One region of the Novosphingobium sp. BL-S-34 genome, then DNA from elsewhere that is predicted to be linked to it. Evidence: riboswitches for the same ligand, from Rfam matches in the RefSeq annotation. Region 1 holds a riboswitch; each other region holds the start of a gene.
What was found. Region 1 has a riboswitch for cobalamin ahead of cobW (cobalamin biosynthesis protein CobW). Riboswitches for the same ligand answer to the same signal wherever they lie in the genome.

Region 1 (4,980 bases):
CATGATCGTACCCGCGCGGCGTACGGGCCAGAGCCACCAGCAGATCGCGCCGCAGCCGGCCCTCGGGCGATTGCGTGAAGACATGCAGCCCGTCGCGGATCTGCAATTCCTTCAACTCGCACAAGTAGTTGTCGATGGCGGAAAGCGCATCGTCATCATCGCCGCTGGCGCCGGCATCGCGGTCCAGCCCATGGCTGCGCGCAAGGTCTAGAATGTCGCGTCGCAGCCGGTCGAGGCGGCGCGGGTCCATGCCGGCCGCGAGGTAGTATTCGTCCACCAGCGCTTCCAGCTGCTTGAGCGGGCCGTATGTCTCCGCGCGGGTAAGCGGCGGGGTCAGGTGGTCGATGACCACCGCGCTGATGCGGCGCTTGGCCTGCGTGCCTTCGCCGGGATCGTTGACGATGAAGGGATAGAGCTGCGGCAGCGGCCCGGCACAGATCTCCGGGAAACAATCGCGCGAAAGCGAGATTGCCTTGCCCGGTAGCCATTCCAGATTGCCGTGCTTGCCGACATGGACGAGGGCCTGCGCGCCGAAGTCCTGCGCCAGCCAGACGTGGAACGCGAGGTAGGCGTGCGGCGGAGGCAGGGCCGGATCGTGGTAGCTGGCCTTGGGATCGATATTATAGCCGCGCGCGGGCTGTACCGCGATGGCGAGCTTGCCGAAGCGATGAACGGGCAGCCGGAACGTGCCGTCGCGCACGAAGGGATCGGCGGAGGGTTCGCCCCAGCGTTCCAGCATCGCCTTGCGCGCGCTTTCGGGGACTGCGGCGAAGGCGCTTTCGTAACTTGCGAGCGGCAGGGAGACTTCGCCGGACCGGTCCAGCGAGGTAAGATCGTTGGTCACGCCGCCGGTCATGACGCGCATCAGTGCGGCGCCGTCGCGCGGGGCATCACCGGTATCATAGCCCGCCCCGGCCAGCGCGGCGATGATGGCGGCGGTGCTGGCGGGGGTGTCGAGTCCGACGCCGTTGCCGATGCGCCCATCGCGGTTGGGGTAGTTCGCGAGTACCAGCGCCACGCGGCGCTCGGCCGGGGCGCTGCGACGCAGACCGGCCCAACCGGCGGCCAGATCGGCGACGAAGGCCACCCGGTCCGGTGCGACGCGGGGGACGACGATGCCGCATTGGGTCACGTCGTCGAAACGTTCGGCGGCCTTGAAGGCCACTGCGCGGGTAAAGATGCGGCCGTCGACTTCGGGCAGCGCCACGTTCATCGCCAGATCGCGCGGGCCAAGACCGCGCGCGGCGCCCTGCCAATCGGCTTCCTCCACGCCCGCGAAGGCGACTTGCAGGATCGGGCAGTTCGCCTTTTCGAGAATGCCAGGCTTGCGGTCGTCGCCTGCGGAGGAGGAGGCGAAGCTGGTGGCGTTGACGATCACATCGGGCGCGATTTCGCCGAGCAGGCCGCCCAGCCAATCCACCGCGAAAGGCTCACGCAAGGCGCGGACGTGGACGGCGGCGACATTGAAGCCGCGCTCCCGCAGCGCCGCGATCATGGCGTCCACCGCGTCGAGCGTGCCTGCGATCATCAGCGCACGGTAGAACACCAGCAGCGCCAGCGGCCGGCCTTCGACCCATTCGGCCTGCACGTCCGCAAGCCCGGCGCGCTCCGTGCCTGCAAGATAGAGCCCGGCATCGGCCACCGGCACGGGATCGTCCGGCTCTCCCGCATCATGGCCGATGGCCCGTGTGGCGGTCCGCAGGAAGGAGAGGGCATTGGCAGTACCGCCCTGCCGCAGATAGTCGCGCAACTTCTCGCGCATCTCGGCAGGCAGGGTGGAAGCGTGATCGAGCGCCGGATCGGCCTCTCGCCCATCGGCTATCGCGGCGAAGGCAATGCCGTTCTCGCGCGCGACGCGGGCGATCTCGTCGATGCCGTAGCCCCAGTAGCTCTTGCCGCCGAGCAGGATCACGCAGACGAATTTGGCGTGCGCGATCACTTTCTCGACATAGAGGTCGATCGAGTAGGGATGGCGCAGTTGCAGCAGGTTGGCGAGGCGGACGCTGGGAGCATCGGAGGGCAATCGCGCCGCCGCGCTTGCAAAGCAGGCGAGTTCGCTGTCCGCCACGGTGAGGATCACCATGTCGCCGGGAGACTGGTCGAGGTCGATCGCCTCTTCGCCGTTGGAGATCGTCCCCGGCGTGGCGGACAGCAGGTGCATCAGGCGTTCCCCCCGACACCGCGACAGAACTCTTCCTCGTCATTGCGAGCGAAGCGAAGCAATCCAGGGCGGCTCTGCACAGCTCTGGATTGCTTCACCCGCTTTGCGGGTTCGCAATGACGAAGTGGGGAGGGGAGCCTGTGCTTCACGCTGCCACAGTGCCGAGAACTTCGGCCAGGCCCGCTTCGATGGTCGCGCGGTTCAGTCCCTTCTGGCCGATGGCCACGAGCTGGGTGCGACGCGCTTCCTGCGGCAGCCAGGCGCGGTCGTAGAAGTGCTGGATGCGCGGGCCGACGGCCTGCACCACAAGGCGGCTCGGCTTGCCGCCGACCGCGACCATGCCCTTCACGCGCAGCACGTCATGCTCCGCGATCAGGTCCTTGAGGCGGGCGAGCAAGGCGTCGAGATCGGCGACATCGCCGCCCGAGACGACGAAGCTGTCGAAGTCGTCATGGTCGTGATCCGCGTCCAGTCCGTCGATGTGCGAGGGGCGGGAATCGAGGTCGTCCTCGGCAGCGGCAGTGATGCCCAGCAGCGCCGCGATATCGACCGCGCCGTGATCGGCGCGCACGATCTTCACGCCGGGGCGCGTTTCGGCCAGCACCAGCGTTTCGACATGGGCGAGAGCTTCGGCATCGACGAGGTCGGTCTTGTTGAGCACGACCATATCCGCGCAGCCGAGCTGTTCCTCGAACAGTTCTTCCAGCGGGCTTTCGTGGTCCAGCATCGGATCGGCGGCGCGGGCTGCGGCGAGGGCGACCTCGTCGGTGGCGAAGCGGCCGGCGGCAACGGCATCGGCGTCGATCAGAGCGACCACGCCGTCCACGGTGGCGCGGGTACGGATGTCAGGCCACTGGAAGGCCTTCACCAGTGGCTTTGGCAGGGCAAGGCCGCTGGTTTCGATAATGATGTGGTCGGGCTTGTTCTCGCGGTCGAGCAGCTTCTGCATGGTCGGCAGGAAATCGTCGGCGACGGTGCAGCAGATGCAGCCGTTGGCCAGTTCGACGATGTCGTCTTCCGGGCAGGCCTCGTCATTGCAGCCCTTCACCAGTTCGCTGTCGACGCCGACGTCGCCGAACTCGTTGATGATGAGCGCGAGGCGGCGGCCCTTGGCGTTCTGGAGCAGGTGGCGGATCAGCGTGGTCTTGCCGGCGCCGAGGAAGCCGGTGATGACGGTGGTGGGAACTTTGCTCATATCTCGTCTCCCGCGCGCCAGCGACCTGAAACGGCGGGGCGTCCCGTCGCGGGCGCGACGATGGCGGCACGCCGCGACGGACCGGCGCACGGGCGCCCGACGCGATATGCCGCTGCGGCCCCGGCCGCATGCATCACGTCGCTCAGACGGAAGAGTTACCGTGCCTTGGCCATTCCCTGGACCCGGGCAAGAGCGACATCGACGCCGGCAGGTTTCCTGGCTCGCGGGTCATCACGCGATGCACGGCCTTCCCAGGCCTCGCATGACTTAGCGTCCGGCCCAGTGGCTGCGGTGGGGGGCTTGCCCCGCCGCGAATGTGCATCGCGCTCGCCGCTTACAGTTGCAGGGACAGCCGCGGATCGGGACGGCGAACCGTCCTTACCGCGTTCCCGTATTAAGCCCCTTGCGGGGCACCGGCGCGATCTTCGTCGGGCCGCCAGAAGGCATCCCGAACCCGGAGGCGATTAGCCGGGGACGCCCCGCACCGCAAGACCCAGAGACTGCAATCGCCAACTCCGGTTGAAGGAAAGAACGGTACAGGAGAGCGGCGCCACATCGATGGCGAGCGCTGCGCGCAGCGGCAGTTCCAGCGCATGGGAGATGGCGGCGCGGATCGTCATCGGGTGCGTGATGGCGCAGGTCGGCGCGTCGGAGCCGGCAACGCGGTCCATCCATGCACCGATCCGCGTGCGAACCTGATCCAGTGTTTCACCCGCGGGCGCGCCTTGCGCGGGTTCGGCCAGCCACCGGCCAAGCTGTCCGGGATCGCTTGCCTCGATCTGCGCGAAGGACAAGCCTTGCCACTCGCCATGATCGATATCGGCAAGCGCCGGTTCGGTCCTGGCCGTAAGCCCCATCGCCGAGGCGGTCTCGGCAGCGGCGCGGGCAGGGCTGGCTTGCAGCGCGGCGTGGTAGCGTTGGGGCAACCTGGCCAGGGCGGCATCGCGTCGCCCTGCCGCATCCAGCGGTTCCGCCGGCTCGGGAAACCGGCCTTCGCGGCTCGACGCCGTGGCGGCGATGCAGATCAGCAGGAGGGGTGTCGCCAAGGGTAAATTCCGTGGGGTCGTTGACGCCGCGGCCCGCGCGGTCCTAAGGAAGCGGCGTCGAGTATCGAAGAAGCCGGTGAGAATCCGGCGCGGTCGCGCCACTGTAATCGCACGGGAACCATCCCGTCGAGAGCCAGACCTTCCTTCTTGGCAACAGGTTTCCCGGGGACGCGCAATCCCGCCAAGGAGCATGACAATGGCTGTTTCCACCGCAGTTTTCGACGACGCTTTCATTCCCGTGCCGGGCGGTAACGCCATTCCCCTGGAAGACATCGCGCCCTGGGCCGTGCTCGGCACGCTGCTGGCCGTCATCTTCATCTATTTCGTCAGCACCGAACAGGGCGCCTTCTCCCTGTTCCAGGGCATGTACGTCCACGAATTCGTCCACGACGGGCGTCACCTCCTCGGCTTCCCCTGCCACTGAGGCGCTGCACATGACCAGGGACTTGCTCTGGCGCGGGATGCTTGCCGGCATTCTGGGCGCACTTCTTGCCACGCTTTTCGCGCGGGGCTTTGCCGAACCGCAGATCGATCTGGCGATCGGTTACGAGGAAAGCCACTCCGCGCATGATGCCCCG
Region 2 (4,980 bases), 520 kb from region 1:
CATGCCATTGTCGCCGCCAAGGCCGCCGGCATTGCGCTGGCGGCGCTGACGCGGGCGCCCTGGGCACCGCGCGGCGGGGATTGCTGGCACCGGGTCCCAGACCTTGCCGCCGCCGTCGCCAGCCTGGCGGGTCCGCCGCGCCGGGTGATGCTGGCGCTCGGCCGGATGCACGTCGAGGCTTTCGCGGCCCAGCCCCAGCACCGCTATCTGCTGCGCTTCGTGGATGCACCCACCGAAGCGCCGTCCCTGCCGCATCACGACCTCGTGATCGACCGCGGACCCTTCACGCCGGAGCGCGACACGGACTTGCTCCGTGCGCACCGGATCGACCTGCTGGTCTGCAAGAACGCGGGCGGCTCCGGCGCGTCGGCCAAGCTCGATGCCGCGCGGGAGCTGGGGCTTGCCGTGACGATGATAGACCGCCCCGCGATCCCGCCCCGCCGCGCGCTGGAACGGGTGGAGCAAGTGCTGGACTGGCTCGCTCATTCCGCCCACCGCGGCGTGTAGAGCACCGGGCCCCGGTCTCGCGCCACCAGCCGGGTGCGGCTCGATCCGACGATGACCATGGTGCGCATGTCCGCCATCTCCGCCCGCGCCTCGGCCAGCGGCACGAAGGTCAGGACTTCCTCGGGCGTGGAGACGGCGCGGGCGAAAAGGATCGGGCGCTCTGGCCCGCAAGCCTCGCGCAGGATCTCAAGGACGCGCGCGAAACCTTCCGGCCGCGCCTTCGAGCGCGGGTTGTAGAAGGCCATGGCGAAGTCCGCCTCCGCCGCCAGCCGCAATCGGCGCTCAATGAGTGCCCAGGGCTTGAGATTATCGGAAAGGTTGATGGCGCAGAAGTCATGGCCCAGCGGCGCGCCCGCCCGCGCGCTCGCCGCCAGCATGGCGGTGATGCCCGGCAAGACCCGGATATCGAGTTCGCGCCAGTCGGCAGGGCCCTGCTCCCAGGCCTCGTACACGGCCGCCGCCATGGCGAAGACGCCCGGATCCCCGGAGGAGACCACCACCACGCGCTGCCCCTCGGCCGCGAGCGAAAGCGCATGGGCCGCGCGCTCCAATTCGACGCGGTTGTCGCTGGCATGGAAGCGCAGGCCCGCGCGCGGCGCCACCCGGGCGACATAAGGGCCGTAGCCGATCACGTCGGTGGCGGCATCCAGGGCCGCAGAGGCCTCGGGCGTGACGAGCGCCTCGTCGCCCGGCCCCAGCCCGGCGATGGCGAGCCAGCCGCTCATGGCCGGCGCCCCTGTCCGTGGATCAGCAGGATCGAGAAGTAGGGCGTCACGGCTTCCGCCTCGGCGAGCGGCGTCACCCGCTGCTCGGCCATCGCGGCATGCTCCACCAGCCAGGCCTCCCCCTCGCGCCCGGCAGCGATGACGGCGCGGCGCAGCTTGGCCAGGTTGCGGCCGATCTTCATGACCACGAGCGCGTCGGTATCGCGAATGCGCCGCGCCAGATCTGCCTCCGGTAGCGTGGCGGTGAGGACGGTGAGGACATCGTCGCCCCAGGTCATCGGCGCGCCGCATGCCGTCCAGGCGCCCGACATTCCGGTGATCCCCGGCACGACGGCGACCGGCACCGGTGCCGGCCCTGCATGGCCCCCTGCTTCGGCCAGGCGGGTATAGAGGTGCATGAACGAGCCGTAGAAGAAGGGGTCGCCCTCGCAGAGCACCACGACATCCTCGCCCTCGCGGACGAGCTTCGCCAGTTGCTCGGTCCAGCTTGCGTAGAAGCGGGAAAGGCAGGCGTTGTAGCGCGGGTCTCCCAGCGGAATCTCCGTGGTCACCGGATATTCCATCGCATGCTCGACGACATCGGCGCGGAGCATGCCCTCGACGATCCGCCGCGCCTGACCGGGCCGGCCGGCCTTGCGGAAATAGGCGACATGCCTGGCTCCGCGCACCAATCGGTCGGCGCGAACGCTCAGCAGGTCCTGCGCGCCGGGGCCCAGTCCGACGCCGTGTACGGTTCCCACGCTCATTCCGCGCTGCTCGCGATGGCGTTGACCGCGGCCACGGTGATCGCGCTGCCGCCCAGCCTTCCTTCGACGATGCAGCAGGGCACCGGGCAGGCATCCCAGAGGGCGGCCTTGGACTCGGCCGCCCCCACGAAGCCGACGGGACAGCCAATGATCGCTGCCGGGCGCGGGCAATCGGGGTCCTCCAGCATGTCGAGCAAGTGGAACAGCGCGGTGGGCGCATTGCCGATGGCCACCACGGCCCCGCCAAGGTGCGGCGGCCAGAGTTCGAGCGCCGCCGCCGAGCGGGTATTGGCCATCGCCTGCGCCATTTGCGGGACTTGCGGATCCTGGAGCGTGCAGATCACCGCATTGTCCGCGGGAAGCCGGGCGCGAGTGATCCCTTCGCCCACCATGCGCGCATCGCACAGGATCGGCGCACCCGCCTCCAGCGCCGCCATCGCCGCGCGGGCGAATCCGGGCGAGAAGCGGATGTGCCGCGCCAGCTCCACCAGCCCCGAGGCGTGGATCATGCGGACCGCGATGCGCTCCTCGTCAGCGGGAAAGGCGGCGAGGTCCGCCTCGGCGCGGATCGTCGCAAACGACTGGCGATAGATGGCCGCGCCATCCTTTTCGTAGATATGCGCCATTCATGAGGCTCCGAAATGAGCAAGGACATGGTCGGGAGAAAGGCCGCCCAGCGTCGGCGGGTCGCCCGCGCGGCCACGGAGGGCGAGGTCGAAGACGCCGTCGCGCCCGGTCAGGACCACGTCGCTCGGTCGTGCGCGCGCGCAGCCTTTCGCGCAGCCGGAAACGTGCAGGCGCCCGGACACATGCGGCGCCAACCGGCGCGCCAGTTCGCGCGTTTCGACCGTCGCCTGCGGGCATGTCGGCGCGCCCGGACAGGCATCGGCGCGCAGCAGCGGGTCGCCGGGATCGCGAATGAAGCCGTCCACCGGCTCTCGCACCTCGGATTCGGCCAGAAGCTGCCGCCAAGACGTAACGCGAAGCGCCGCAGCGCCGGTCGCTGCCATCAGCCGCACCATTGCCTCCCCCTCGATCCGCCCGAACGGCACCCCGTAGCCATGCGGCGCAGCGGCTCCGACGGCGGGACGGCCATCCCCCCGCGCCCATTGTGGAAGAGCGGCCGTGTGGCGCCAGGCCCGGCGGGCAGCGGCGCCGCCTGTCTCCACGAACCAGTGCGCGAGCGCGATCAGGCGGTCTGTGGCCTCTTCCGGCAGGATGGAAACCCCGCTCTCGCGCCCGTCGAGGCGGAGCAGCAGGCCGCCGGCTTCCGCGCGCTCGATGCGGAAATCCGCAGGGCTGTCCAGCAGCGTGGCGACGGGGCCGGCATCGACCGCGATGCCCATCTTTCCGGGCAATTCGGGCAACTCGCCCAGACGGCCCAGGAGTTCTTCCGCGATCCGCGCGGTATCGTCCCCGCGATCCCAGCCGGGTGCGACAAGGAGGTTGCGCCGCCCCTCCAGAGCAGCGTCGGAATCGACCAGGCCCCGGTCGACCAGGGCGCGCAGCAGATCCTGCCAGCCCTGCTCGCGGACACCGCGGATCTGGAGATTGGCGCGATTGGTGATGTCTATCGCACCGCTGCCGAAACGGCGCGCCAGATCAGCAAGCACCGCGATCTCGGCCGCGGTCAGGCGCGCCAGCCGGGGCTTCACGCGCACGATCAGCCCGTCTCCGGCCATCATCGGACGCCAGGCATCCGGGCACCATCCGCGCAAGGCGAAGCCTGTCATCGGGACGCGCGTTTCATCCTGCCCCACGGCATCATCCTCTCGCGCGCAGCGACGATGACCGGGGCTTGCCGACGGGCGTCGGTCCGCACGCAACGACGGGCGGGCGCGATGAACGCCCGTCCTGCGCGCCGATGCAGCCCCAGCCGCACGGCTTCGTCGCTCACGCGGAGTACCGAGCCTTGGCCTATCCCTGGGCCAGGGCAAGAGCGACCGATGCGCCGGCAGGTCTCCTGGCTTGCGGGTCAAAGCGCGATGCTCGGCCTTCCCGGTCCGTGGCGCCGGGCGCCCGCGATCCAGTGGCCGGCTCCCCGGGGGAAGCCACGGCATCTTGCTCACCGCTCACAGTTGCAGGGACAGCCGCGGATTCGAGGGACGAACCCTCTCACCGCGTTCCCTATTAAGCCTCGTTCGAGGCACCGGCGCGATCTTGCCCGCCGATCCTGACGGATCGGGCGGGCACCGGGGCGCTAACGCAGGAAATGCCGATCCGCAAGTCTCATGGAGCCACGTCCAAACAGGGACGCGCGCCGGGAACGTGGTTAGAGACCCCCGGTCAGCGGTAGCTCAGCTTCGGGAAGAAATCTCCGCGCCCCTCGGGCAGCAGGTCCAGCAAGCCCCAGACCGGGTCCAAAGCATCCAGCGAGCGATGGTGCTGGTCCGGCTCCTCCGGGGCGTAGAGCAGTTCGCCGCCCCAAAAATGCCGAACCTCGCCGCCGTCCTTACGGAAGACATTGATCATCGGCTCGTCCCAGTCCTTTCCGTCCTCGTACCCGCGCTCCTGGCGCATGGCGGGGGTTACGCCGGCCGTGTTGCCGAAATAGTCCCGTGTGTAGCTGCTGCCTTCGGCCGAGAGGAACCGGAGATGCGGCCAGCGGCGCTCACGCGCCCAGGCCACCAGACGGGCCAAAGGCGAACGGGCGACGACGTAGAACGCCGCAGCCTGCGGGACATGCCGTGCGGCCCCGTCCAGCCCGTCGAGCAGATGCGTGCAACCGGTGCAAGGCTCGTCGCGCTCGGGACCGAACATGTAGCTGTAGAGGATCAGGCTGGGCTTCCCCGCGAACAATTCCGACAGCCGCACCTGCTCCGGGCGCTGATGATCCCCGACGCGTTCGAAGACGTAGTCCTCCTTGATCGTCCCGCCGGGGGGCAGCGCCCGGCGCATCGCCGCAACCGTTTCCGTCTGGCGGCGCAGGTCCATTTCGGCATCGAGCAGTTCGTTGCGCGCGCGGCGGTATTCGGCGCTTTCGTTGGGAAAACTGAGATGTT
Region 3 (4,980 bases), on a different replicon from region 1:
GACTTCGCTCGGATAGGCGCTCACCCCGCGCGCCGCGACCCCGTGATTGCCCGCGAAGACCACGGCGCGGATCCGCTCGGCCCGTGGCCGGGTGCGCCCCTGCCAGCCGGCCATGAACACGGCGATGTCCTCCAGCCGCCCGAGCGAGCCCGCAGGCTTGGTGAGCGACGCCTGGCGCGCACGCGCGGCGGCCAGCGCGGGCGCGTCCGGTCCGGGCAGGTCGGCCAGGGCGGCGGCGAAAGCGGCGCGGTTCTCGAAGCGGATCATGTGCCCAGGTACCCTTCCGGCGGGGTGCGGGTGATGAAGTGGCCCTTCACGCCCTGCGGCCACTCGCGATAGGGCACCTGCCCCTCCTCGCTGGCGGCATGGCGCACCGCATATTCGAGGATCGCGCGGGCCGCCTCCGCATCGGGTGCGAAATCGCCGAGCACATAGCCCAGCTTGCCCGGCGCCCGGATCGCCACGGTGCAATGGCGCTGGCAGGCGAAGAGGCAGGGCATTTCCTGCACCGCCACGCCCTGGAGCGCGGGATCGGCAGCCTGCGCCGCGCGCATGGCCTCTGCCAGGACCGCACCGCCGCGCCGACCGTCCTCGTCCTCGCGGACTTCGGCGGAATGGCGGCAGGTGTTGCACACGACCACGGACGGGCCGGGTTCGACTGGAAGCAGCATCAGAACCGGCTCCTCAGTCCGAAATAGACGGTGCGGCCAAGCGTGCCGTAGCCGCTCACGGTTTCGTACTTCTGATCGCCCACGTTTTCGATACGTCCTTGAAGAATCAGGCCTTCCATGACCTGCCACTGCGCGCGCACATCCACCAGCCAGTAGTCGTCCAGCGTGGCGGTGCCGGTCGCCGCATTGAAGCTTTCACCCGAATAGCGCGCGGCCAGGCTGGCGCGCAGGCCCTGCGGCAGCGCCACGCCCAGCTCGGCATTGGCGAGATGACGCGGCACGCGCTGGAGCTGGCGGCCGTAAGTGCCGCTGCCTTGCGTGCGATCCTCTGCCGCGATCCAGCTGTAGTTGCCCTGGGCGAAGAGGACGCCCCATGTGGCCGACGCGGCGAGTTCCAGCCCGCGGGCATGGCTGGCCTTGACGTTGGCATAGTAGCCGAAGCGCGAGGTGCCCGTGCCGGGAACGTAGCAGATGTCCGGCAGGGTGCCGCTGGTGGGGCAGTAGGCAAAGTCGATCAGGTTGTCGGTATCGCGCTCGAACCAGGTCGCCGACAGGCGTAAGGCTTCGCCGAAGCCCTGCTCGGCGCCCAGTTCCCAGCCTTTCGCCTTCTCCGGCTTGAGATCGGCCACGCCGTACATGCTGAACAGCTGATAGAGCGAGGGCGCCTTGAAACCCTCGTCATAACTGGCACGCAGTATCGTGGCGCCGCCATTGGGGGTGTAGACCGCGCCCGCGCTGAACACCGTGTTGCCGCCGAAGCGCGACTGGTGATCGTAGCGCGCGCCGCCATTGAGCGTCAGCCCGGTGAGCGGGGTCACGCGCAGTTCGCCGTAGACGCTCTCGGTATTCGCCCGGCTGGGCACGAGGGCATAAGCCGCGGTGCTGTTCGCGGGCGAGGCGGTGGTCATCCGCTGTTCCTCGCGCTCGGCGCCGAACACGGCCTGGATGGCCTCGCTGAACGTGTAGGTGCCCTGGTACTCGAAACGGCGCACGCGGCCATGGGCGTCGAACGTCAGTTGGCGGACTTGCCGTGCGGGGTCGAAGTTCTCGCGGTCGGTCTCGGTCTGGAGCACGGCCACGCGGTTCGCCAGCCGGCCGTCCAGCAGCGCGAAGTTCACCCCGGCATAGCCCGACCATTCGCGCGTCCACCCATAGGCCAGGGAGTCGCCGGAGGTACCGTCGAACGCGTTCCGGGAATCCGACCAGTAGCCGCGCAGATCCAGCGAGATGCCAGGCGCGACGCGGTAAGTCATCGTGCCGCTGGCCGCGCTGCGCCGGTAGCCGTCGTCCTCCGTGCCATTCGCGCGCGCGGAGATGCCGTCCGTGGCGAAGCGCGAGGCGGCAATGCGCCAGTCGACGGCCTCGGAGGTGCCGCCAAGACCCACGCGGGCCGAGACGGTGTCATGGGTTCCTGCTTCCACCGCGAAGCTGCCTTCCAGCGGCGCGGCCGCGCGGCGGGTGCGGACGTTGACGACACCGCCGATGGCATCGCTGCCCCAGAGGATCGATTGCGGACCGCGCAGGATCTCGACGCGATCGGCATCGTCGACCAGGAAATTGGCAAAGCCATAGCCTCCCGCCGTCGATGAGGCGTCCGACAGGCGCATCCCGTCGATCACCATCACCGTCTGCCCGGCATCGGCACCGCGAATGCGCAGCGACGTGGTGGTGCCATAACCGCCGTTGCGCGACATGCTGATGCCGGGCGTGCGCAGCAGCACATCGGTCAGCGCGATCGGCTGGGCCGCAACGATCTGCGCCTCGTCGAGCACGGTGACGGTATCGGCCACCCGGTCGGCCGCAACGGGCGTGCGCAGGACGGTGACCACGATGCGTTCGTCCAGAGGCACTGCATCGGCCTCCTCGGCCAGGGCCGCGAGCGGGTGCAGCGCCCCTGCAAGGGCTAGCGCGAGAGCCAGGGGGCTGGCGGCGGGAATTCGGCAGTTCACGGCATGTCCTTCGCACGAGCATCGACCCGGCCGGGTCGGCACGCATGCGAAAGGCAGGGCCTCTGCCGCCCATGCAGCGGACGACGCCCCCTCCCGCGCGGCGCGTGCCGGCACGGCAATGGCTGTCGTTGCGCGAGGAATGGCCCCGTTCGCCCGGCTCACCCTGTCCGGTCGAAGAACGACGGCGTCAGGCAGGTCTCCTGGCTCACGGGTCAGTGCCGTTTCGGCCGCCTTCTCAGGGACTTGCACCCCCAATGGCGAATTGGCCGCACGGCTCGCCGCTTACAGTTGCAGGGGCAGCCCGGGCATTCACCCGCGTTCCCTTTTGATCCCCTTGCGGGGAACCTGTCGCTGGAGCGCCCCTATCCCGGTGGGGTGCCGCGTGCAAGAGCCCGGCGCTTGCGCGTGTCCTGCCCGCGCTTGCGCTCTCTGGCGAAGTGCCATAGGCCCGCCGGGCCAGGGGGGCCCGCAAGGGCTTAATCGGGAAGTCCGGGCCAGAGGGGTAATCCCGCTGGAATCCGGCACTGCTCCCGCAACTGTAACCGGGGATGCGCCCCGCCAGCACGCCATTGGCACCGCGCGGTGCCGAGAAGGCGGCGGAAGGCGCGCCGATTCCGAGAAATCGGGCCCAGGAAGTCAGGAAACCGGCCCCCAGCCGTCGATCCTTCGCGCGGGCGGGATGTACCGGGCGGACGGGGGCCATGCCCGATGCGGAGCGCTGCTCCCCGCGGACCCGGTCTTTCGCGAGACGACAAGCCGTACTTGCGCCCAGGAGGATCGAACCGCCATGCCGCCCTGCCCCTTCCGCCTTTCGGATACCGCTCCGTCCGGACGATATTCGTGCCTGCCCGCATGACGGCCTGCCCCGCCCTGCTGGTCACCGCGCCCTCGTCGGGACAGGGCAAGACCCTCGTCACCGCCGCGCTGGCCCGCCGCCACCGCCGCGCCGGGCGCAAAGTGCGGGTGTTCAAGTGCGGGCCGGACTTCCTGGACCCGATGGTGCTGGAAAGGGCCAGCGGCGCGCCCGTCCACCAGCTCGACCTGTTCATGTGCGGAGAGCGGGAATGCCGCGCCTTGCTGCACGAGGCCGCGCGGGACGCCGACCTGATCCTTGTCGAAGGGGCAATGGGCCTGTTCGACGGCACCCCCTCCTCCGCCGACATCGCCCGCCTGTTCGGTCTGCCGGTCATGGCGGTGATCGACGGCGCCTCGATGGCGCAGACGTTCGGTGCGCTGGTCCACGGCCTTTCCACCTACCGCGCGGACGTGACCCTGGCCGCCGTGCTGGCCAACCGCGTCGGCAGCGCGCGCCATGCCGAACTGCTGGAGCGCGGCATGCCGGGCGGGGTGGAATGGCTTGGCACCCTGCGGCGCGATGCCGGGCTCGGCCTGCCCGAACGGCACCTCGGACTGGTGCAGGCCGGGGAGGTGGCGGATATCGAGGCGCGCATAGACCGCGCCGCCGACAGTCTGCCGGAAACCGCGCTCTGGCTGCCCGAGCCGGTGCCCTTCCCCGCCCCGGAAGCCGCCGAAGCGCCGCCCTCCGCGCTGTCAGGCCGCCGCATCGCCATTGCCCGCGACGAGGCCTTCGGCTTCATCTATCCCGCCAACCTCGCATTTCTGGAACGGGCCGGGGCGCGGCTCGCCTTCTTCTCGCCGCTGCGCGATGCCGTGCTGCCCCCTTGCGACGGCTTGTGGCTACCCGGGGGCTATCCCGAGCTGCATCTGGACGCTCTTTCCGCCAATCGCCCGATGATCGCGGCGATCCGCGCCCACTTCCAGGCGGGGCGGCCGATCCTGGCCGAATGCGGCGGCATGCTTTACGCCTCCGAGAGGCTCGAAAGCACCGACGGCGCCAGTGCCGCCCTGCTCGGCCTGCTGCCTGCGCGGGCCGTGATGCAAGGGCGGCTGGCAGCGCTGGGCATGCAGGAGATGGAACTGGGCGGTCATGTCGCGCGGGGCCACACGTTCCACTATTCGCGGCTGGAAACGTCCCTTTTGCCCACCGTCAGCGCCGTCACGCCGGACGGGCGGCCGGGCGAACGCCTGTTCCGCCACGGACCGCTCACGGCCAGCTACATGCACTTCTACTTCCCCTCGGCGCCGGAATTGATCGCCGACCTGCTGACCTGCCAAACCGCCGACCTGGGATTCAGGCGATAGCCGGCAGTTTCGCAAGGTGCTTGTCCAGCGTGAGCGGATAGTCCCGCACGCGCACCCCCGTGGCGTTGTAGACCGCGTTGGCCACGGCCGCGCCGACGCCGCAGAGCCCGAGTTCGCCCACGCCCTTGGCCTTCATCGGCGAGACCTTGTCGTCCGCCTCGTCGAGGAAAACCACGTCCTGGTGCGGAATGTCGGCG
Region 4 (4,980 bases), on a different replicon from region 1:
GGGGGCCGGCGGCGTGCTGGTCGCTTCGATCGCCGCGGCCCTGATCGGGGTGCTGACCCTGGGACCGCCCCTGCTGGCCCGCCTGTTCTAGCGACTGGCAGGGCCTGAAGGCGGCGGGTAGGGCCTGAAGGCGGTTGGCCGGTTTCAGTCGTTCCTGGCGATCCGTCCGGCGAAGGCGTCGGCCATGCGGCGGTCGAGCTGGCGGCAGATGGCGATCCAGCGGGTGCATTCGCCGTCGTTGCCCGCAAGCCGCGCGGCGGCGGCATGGGCGCGGGCGTGGGCGGCGGCGGACAGGCCATGGCGGGCGAAGTGGCGCAGCGCTTCAGCCAGGATGCGCTGGTGCGGCGTGTCCGTGGTCGCCGTCGCGACCGGCTCGCGGCGGAGGCCACCGCGCAGGCCGGCGCCGTTGTCGTTCACCGCGCAGAGCGAAACCGACGGGCACAGCGCTCGCACCATCACCGGGCAGGAGACGTCCCGGGCGGCGGAAAAGCGGATTGCCATGGTAAAGCGAGCCTCTTGTTGGAAACGCTCGGGGGCTTGGCGTCTCTCCCGGTATTATAGGATGAAGCCGCTAAGTCTTGGTGTGGGGCTATGGTTGCTGAAACCTTGCAGTCGTTCCCGTGACGAATTGATGAAAGCGCCGGATCGCTAAAGGCGCCAACTTGCCCTCAGCGGGCCTGCTCCTGACGCGGCTGGGCGATCCACTTGCCCGAATTGGCATATTCCGGCCGCACGCCCTGGGTCTCGGGCAAGTTGCTGGCCTTGTAGAGCGACTCGCCCCCGCGTTCCCGCACGTCGCTGGCATAGACGGGCGCGCGCTCCGCACCCGTGGAAGGGGTGGCGGAGGGCATGGCGGGCGAAGGCGCAGCGGCCTGCCCGGGGCGGAGCGCCTCGGCGGTGCCGAAGCTGCGCTGCACGGCCAGCGGGTCCAGCGCGGCGGTGGCGAGGGCCGAGGCGGCGGACTCGTCGCGGCGATGCGGGGCGGCCAGCGGCTCGCCGCCGAAATAAGCGAAGCGGAACGCGGCAGGGCGGCCCGCGGCGCCGTTGAAGGCATAGAAGCGATGAGCGCCGATCGTGGTCAGATAGTGCAGGCTCGGGGCCCAGTAGGGATTGACCTGGATCGTGTGATAATGCGTCGCCAGCCCGATCGGCGTATAGACTTCGCCGGACAGCGCGGCACGGGCGACGGATTCGGCACGCTGCCAGAAGAAGCGCTGCGGCGCGCGGGCCAGCGATCCGTCGCAGGCGAAGGAGAACTGGCAGCCGGTCGGCCGCTCCGAACCCTGATAGACGACGCCGCAGACGGTCTTGGGATAGGCCGGATGGGCCACGCGGTTGAGCACGACCTGGGCCACGGCGCGCTGGCCGCCGTCGGGCTCGCTGGCGGCTTCGTAATAGATCGCCGCCGTCAGGCACTGGAGCGCGCGGCTGCGGTCCACCCCGGAATTGTCGATCCGCAGGGCGCGGGCGACCGGGCCGGGGCCGCTGGTTCCGTCATCCGCGTCGGAATGGATGCCTTCGCCTATCTTGAGCACGGGCTGTTCGGCTTCGAGATAGTAATAGGCAGAGCCGGGGAAGCTGGCGCCGGCCTGCTCGAAGGGCATGGGCAGAACGGGCGCGCCGCCGGTTTCCGTCCCGGAGGCGGTGAGGCGGTCCCAGGCTTCGGCCGGGGCGAAGGAAGGCGCGGCGAAGGCAGGCAGGGCCACGGCGACGAGCGCGGCCGAGCCGAGCGTCCAGCGCCGCCGCCTGCGTTGCAGCCGCTTGCGTCCGCCGCGCACGAAATGGCCCTGGAAATCGCGGGGGCGCGGCTCCCAGGTTTCGGTGCAGGCAGGAAGGGCGGCAGCGGTCACTCGGGTCCTTTCGGCGCATCGTCGGCCAGCGCGGATTTCGCGTTCCATCGGGTCATCGCGCATCTTGCGCCTAACCTGCTTTGCCGGGCGCGGCATCCCTGGAAATCGGCGCGTCCCGAAGCGGTACAGCGGGCAGCGATAGGCTGAATCGCTTAAGAGTTTGTTTGCGATCTTCCCCGGCGATACCGCCGCGCCGCCCTTTGCGCCGCTTGCCAATCCCCCCACTGCCCAGTATCGGCACTCGCGACGTCATGGGTGGCCCGGAGCCGGGCCCCGGGTTTCGTGAAAAGGGAACCCTGGTGGGAATTTCGGCGCAAGTCCGAAGCTGCCCCCGCAACTGTAACCGGGGAGCGCCCCTGCCACGCTATGCCACTGGGTCACACCGGGAAGGCGGCAGGCGGCGCGAAGATTCGGGAGCCAGGAGACCTGCCTTTGACGGTCGTTCCGCAGCCGGGCGGGGTGTCCCGGCATGCAGCGAGCACGCGCATGAGGAAAAGCGCGCGTCTCCGCCATGGACGGCAAAGTCGTTCAGGTTGGAGGAATACGCGTGAAGTACCTGTTTCTGCTGGGGACGGCTCTTGCCGTCTCGACCCCCGCTTTCGCGGATGAAGCCGCAATCGATAGTATCGTCGTCACCGCGACGCGCACCGAAACCCCCACCAGCGAGATCGGCCAGTCCGTCTCGGTCATCACCCGCGAGGATATCGAGCGCACCCAGGCGGTCACCGCGACCGACATCCTGGCCCGCCTGCCGGGCGTGACGTTCGCCCAGTCGGGCGGTTTCGGCCAGCCGGCCAGCGTGTTCATCCGCGGCGCCGAGAACGCGCAGAGCCTTGTGCTGATCGACGGCGTGCGCATCAACGATCCCGGCGACGTGGGCGGCGGCTTCGACTTCGGCAGCCTGACCGTCGGCCAGTTTGACCGCATCGAAGTGGTGCGCGGATCGTCCGGCGTGCTCTGGGGCAGCCGCGCGATCGGCGGCGTCATCAACCTCATCACCGCGCGCCCGACCGAGCAGTGGACCGCGCGCGGCCAGGCCGAATACGGCTGGCGCGACCAGAAGCAGCTCGGCGCCTCGGCGGCGGGCAAGGTCGGTCCGGTGGGCCTGACGCTGGGCGGCAACTGGCTCAAGGGCGACGGCTACTCCGCTTTCGACGAGCGCCTCGGCGGCCAGGAGAAGGACGGCTTCGAGAGCAAGAGCGCCAACGCCCGCGCCGAAGTGGAGCTGGTGAGCGGTCTTTCCGCCGATGCCGGGACGTACTGGACCAAGGCCAATTACGATTACGACAACACCGGCGCCGATGCCCTGAACGTGGGCCTGAAGCGCGACACCGTGGGCTATGCCAACTTGCGCTACAAGGGGCTGGACGGCCGCCTCAGCGCGCGCCTGGGCTATGGCCTCACCGATACGCGCCGCATCTCGGACGATGCCGTCTTCGGTCCCTACACCACCAATGGCCGCGCCGACCGTTTCGAGGGTCAGGTCTCCTACACCCCCATCGACATGGCCAGCATTCTCGTCGGTGCCGAGACGGAGAAGCAGAAGTTCTCCGACAATTACGGCTCGAAGGATTCGACCTCGATCGACAGCTACTTCGGCATGCTGACCCTGCGCCCCGTCACCGGGCTGACGCTGAACGGCGGCCTGCGCTATGACGACAATTCGGACTTCGGCCACAAGACCACCTTCTCGGCCAACGGTGCCTGGGTGATCGGGGGCAGCGAGGAAGCGCCGATCCTGCGCGCCAGCTATGGAGAGGGCTTCAAGGCGCCGTCGCTCTACCAGCTCTATTCCAATTCCGGCTTCCGCGCGCTCGATCCCGAGACGTCGAAGTCGTGGGATGTCGGCGTGGAGCAGCCCTTTGCGGAAGGCCACGGCACGTTCTCGGTCACTTACTTCGACCGCAAGACGAAGAACCTGATCGATTACGACCTGACCGCCTTCAACTACTACAACGTCGGCCGCGCGCGGGCGAAGGGCGTGGAACTGGGCATGCAGGTGAGCGACTGGGAAGGCTTCGACATGAGCCTTTCGGCCACTTACCTCGACGCCACCAACGAGGTGACCGGCACGCGCCTCGCTCGCCGTCCCAAGACGAACCTCTATGCCAGCCTGGACAAGCACTGGTCGGACGGCTTCCGCCTCGGTGCGGACCTGCGCGTGGGCGGCGGTCGCTATGACGACATCGCCAATACCTACTACCTCGGCGGCAATGTCGTCGTCGGCCTGCGCGGCGCCTTCGACGTGACGCAGAACATCCAGGTCTACGGCCGTGTCGAGAACCTGTTCGACGAACACTACGAAGTGGTGCGGACATATGGCACCCCGGGCCGCGCGGCTTATGCCGGGGTGCGGGTGAAGATGTGATCCTGTCGTCTGCCCTGACGACATCGGTTGGACGGGGCAGGCGCAAGGCCCGCCGGTTCCTTGTCGTGCTGGCTCTGGCTGGCTCGGCGGCGCTGGCGGGCTGCGGGGGCGGTGACACCACCGAGGCCGCCCCCGCGGTACCGGGCCACGGCGAGAGCGGGGCGGAGCGCCCCACCATCGTCTCGCTCAACCCCTGCACGGACGCCATCCTGGCCGAAGTGACGGATCCGGGGCAGTTGCTGGCGATCTCCAGCTATAGCCAGGATCCCGAGAGCAGTTCGATGCCGATCGCCCGCGCGCGCCGGTACCGGGCGATCTCGGGGACGGTGGAGGAAGTGGCGACGATCCATCCCAGGGTGGTCGTCGCCAGCGCATTCCTCGACCCCGCGAGCGAGGCGGCATTCCGGCGCCTCGGCTACCGGCTGGTGAAGATGCCGATCGCCTCGGACCTGGGAGCCGCGCGCGAACAGGTCCGCACGCTGGCACGGCTGGCGGGTCATGCCGCGCTGGGCGAAAGGCTGGTGGCCCGCATCGACGCCGCCGTGCGCCGCGATGCACCGCCGCCGGGCTCAGCGCTTCTTCCGGCAATAGTGTGGGAATCCGGTGGACTGGTGGCGGGTGACCAGACCCTGATCGTTGACATGATGAAGCACACCGGCTTTACGAATATTGCCGGCGCGCGGGGCCTTTCCCAGGCCGATTACCTGCCTCTGGAGCACGTGCTGGCGGACCCTCCGCGCGTGGTCTTCGCGGTGGGCGATC

Region 2: linked by a shared signal. The riboswitch ahead of AC1VV3_RS19930 (cobalamin biosynthesis protein CobG) and the one ahead of cobW (cobalamin biosynthesis protein CobW) in region 1 are both predicted to bind cobalamin.
Region 3: linked by a shared signal. The riboswitch ahead of AC1VV3_RS12820 (cobyrinic acid a,c-diamide synthase CobB) and the one ahead of cobW (cobalamin biosynthesis protein CobW) in region 1 are both predicted to bind cobalamin.
Region 4: linked by a shared signal. The riboswitch ahead of AC1VV3_RS14060 (TonB-dependent receptor domain-containing protein) and the one ahead of cobW (cobalamin biosynthesis protein CobW) in region 1 are both predicted to bind cobalamin.

What each region holds. Positions count from the first base shown of each region.
Region 1 is NZ_CM166473.1:860,811-865,790, forward strand. Features, by position in the region: gene cobN (cobaltochelatase subunit CobN) at 1-2,161, opposite strand, end outside; gene cobW (cobalamin biosynthesis protein CobW) at 2,307-3,356, opposite strand; cobalamin riboswitch at 3,546-3,788, opposite strand; gene AC1VV3_RS17765 (histidine phosphatase family protein) at 3,821-4,402, opposite strand; gene AC1VV3_RS17770 (CbtB domain-containing protein) at 4,599-4,826, shown strand; gene AC1VV3_RS17775 (CbtA family protein) at 4,837-4,980, shown strand, end outside.
Region 2 is NZ_CM166473.1:1,384,482-1,389,461, forward strand. Features, by position in the region: gene AC1VV3_RS19910 (cobalt-precorrin-6A reductase) at 1-507, shown strand, start outside; gene cobJ (precorrin-3B C(17)-methyltransferase) at 483-1,232, opposite strand; gene cobI (precorrin-2 C(20)-methyltransferase) at 1,229-1,978, opposite strand; gene AC1VV3_RS19925 (precorrin-8X methylmutase) at 1,975-2,604, opposite strand; gene AC1VV3_RS19930 (cobalamin biosynthesis protein CobG) at 2,605-3,738, opposite strand; cobalamin riboswitch at 3,915-4,142, opposite strand; gene AC1VV3_RS19935 (DUF899 family protein) at 4,265-4,980, opposite strand, start outside.
Region 3 is NZ_CM166472.1:2,672,851-2,677,830, reverse strand. Features, by position in the region: gene cobT (nicotinate-nucleotide--dimethylbenzimidazole phosphoribosyltransferase) at 1-267, opposite strand, end outside; gene AC1VV3_RS12830 (DUF1636 domain-containing protein) at 264-671, opposite strand; gene AC1VV3_RS12825 (TonB-dependent receptor plug domain-containing protein) at 671-2,620, opposite strand; cobalamin riboswitch at 2,794-2,984, opposite strand; cobalamin riboswitch at 3,064-3,287, shown strand; gene AC1VV3_RS12820 (cobyrinic acid a,c-diamide synthase CobB) at 3,461-4,783, shown strand; gene paoC (aldehyde oxidoreductase molybdenum-binding subunit PaoC) at 4,773-4,980, opposite strand, start outside.
Region 4 is NZ_CM166472.1:2,949,031-2,954,010, forward strand. Features, by position in the region: partial or broken gene AC1VV3_RS14045 (diacylglycerol kinase family protein) at 1-91, shown strand, start outside; gene AC1VV3_RS14050 (hypothetical protein) at 145-501, opposite strand; gene AC1VV3_RS14055 (cell wall hydrolase) at 669-1,850, opposite strand; cobalamin riboswitch at 2,087-2,298, shown strand; gene AC1VV3_RS14060 (TonB-dependent receptor domain-containing protein) at 2,398-4,218, shown strand; gene AC1VV3_RS14065 (ABC transporter substrate-binding protein) at 4,215-4,980, shown strand, end outside.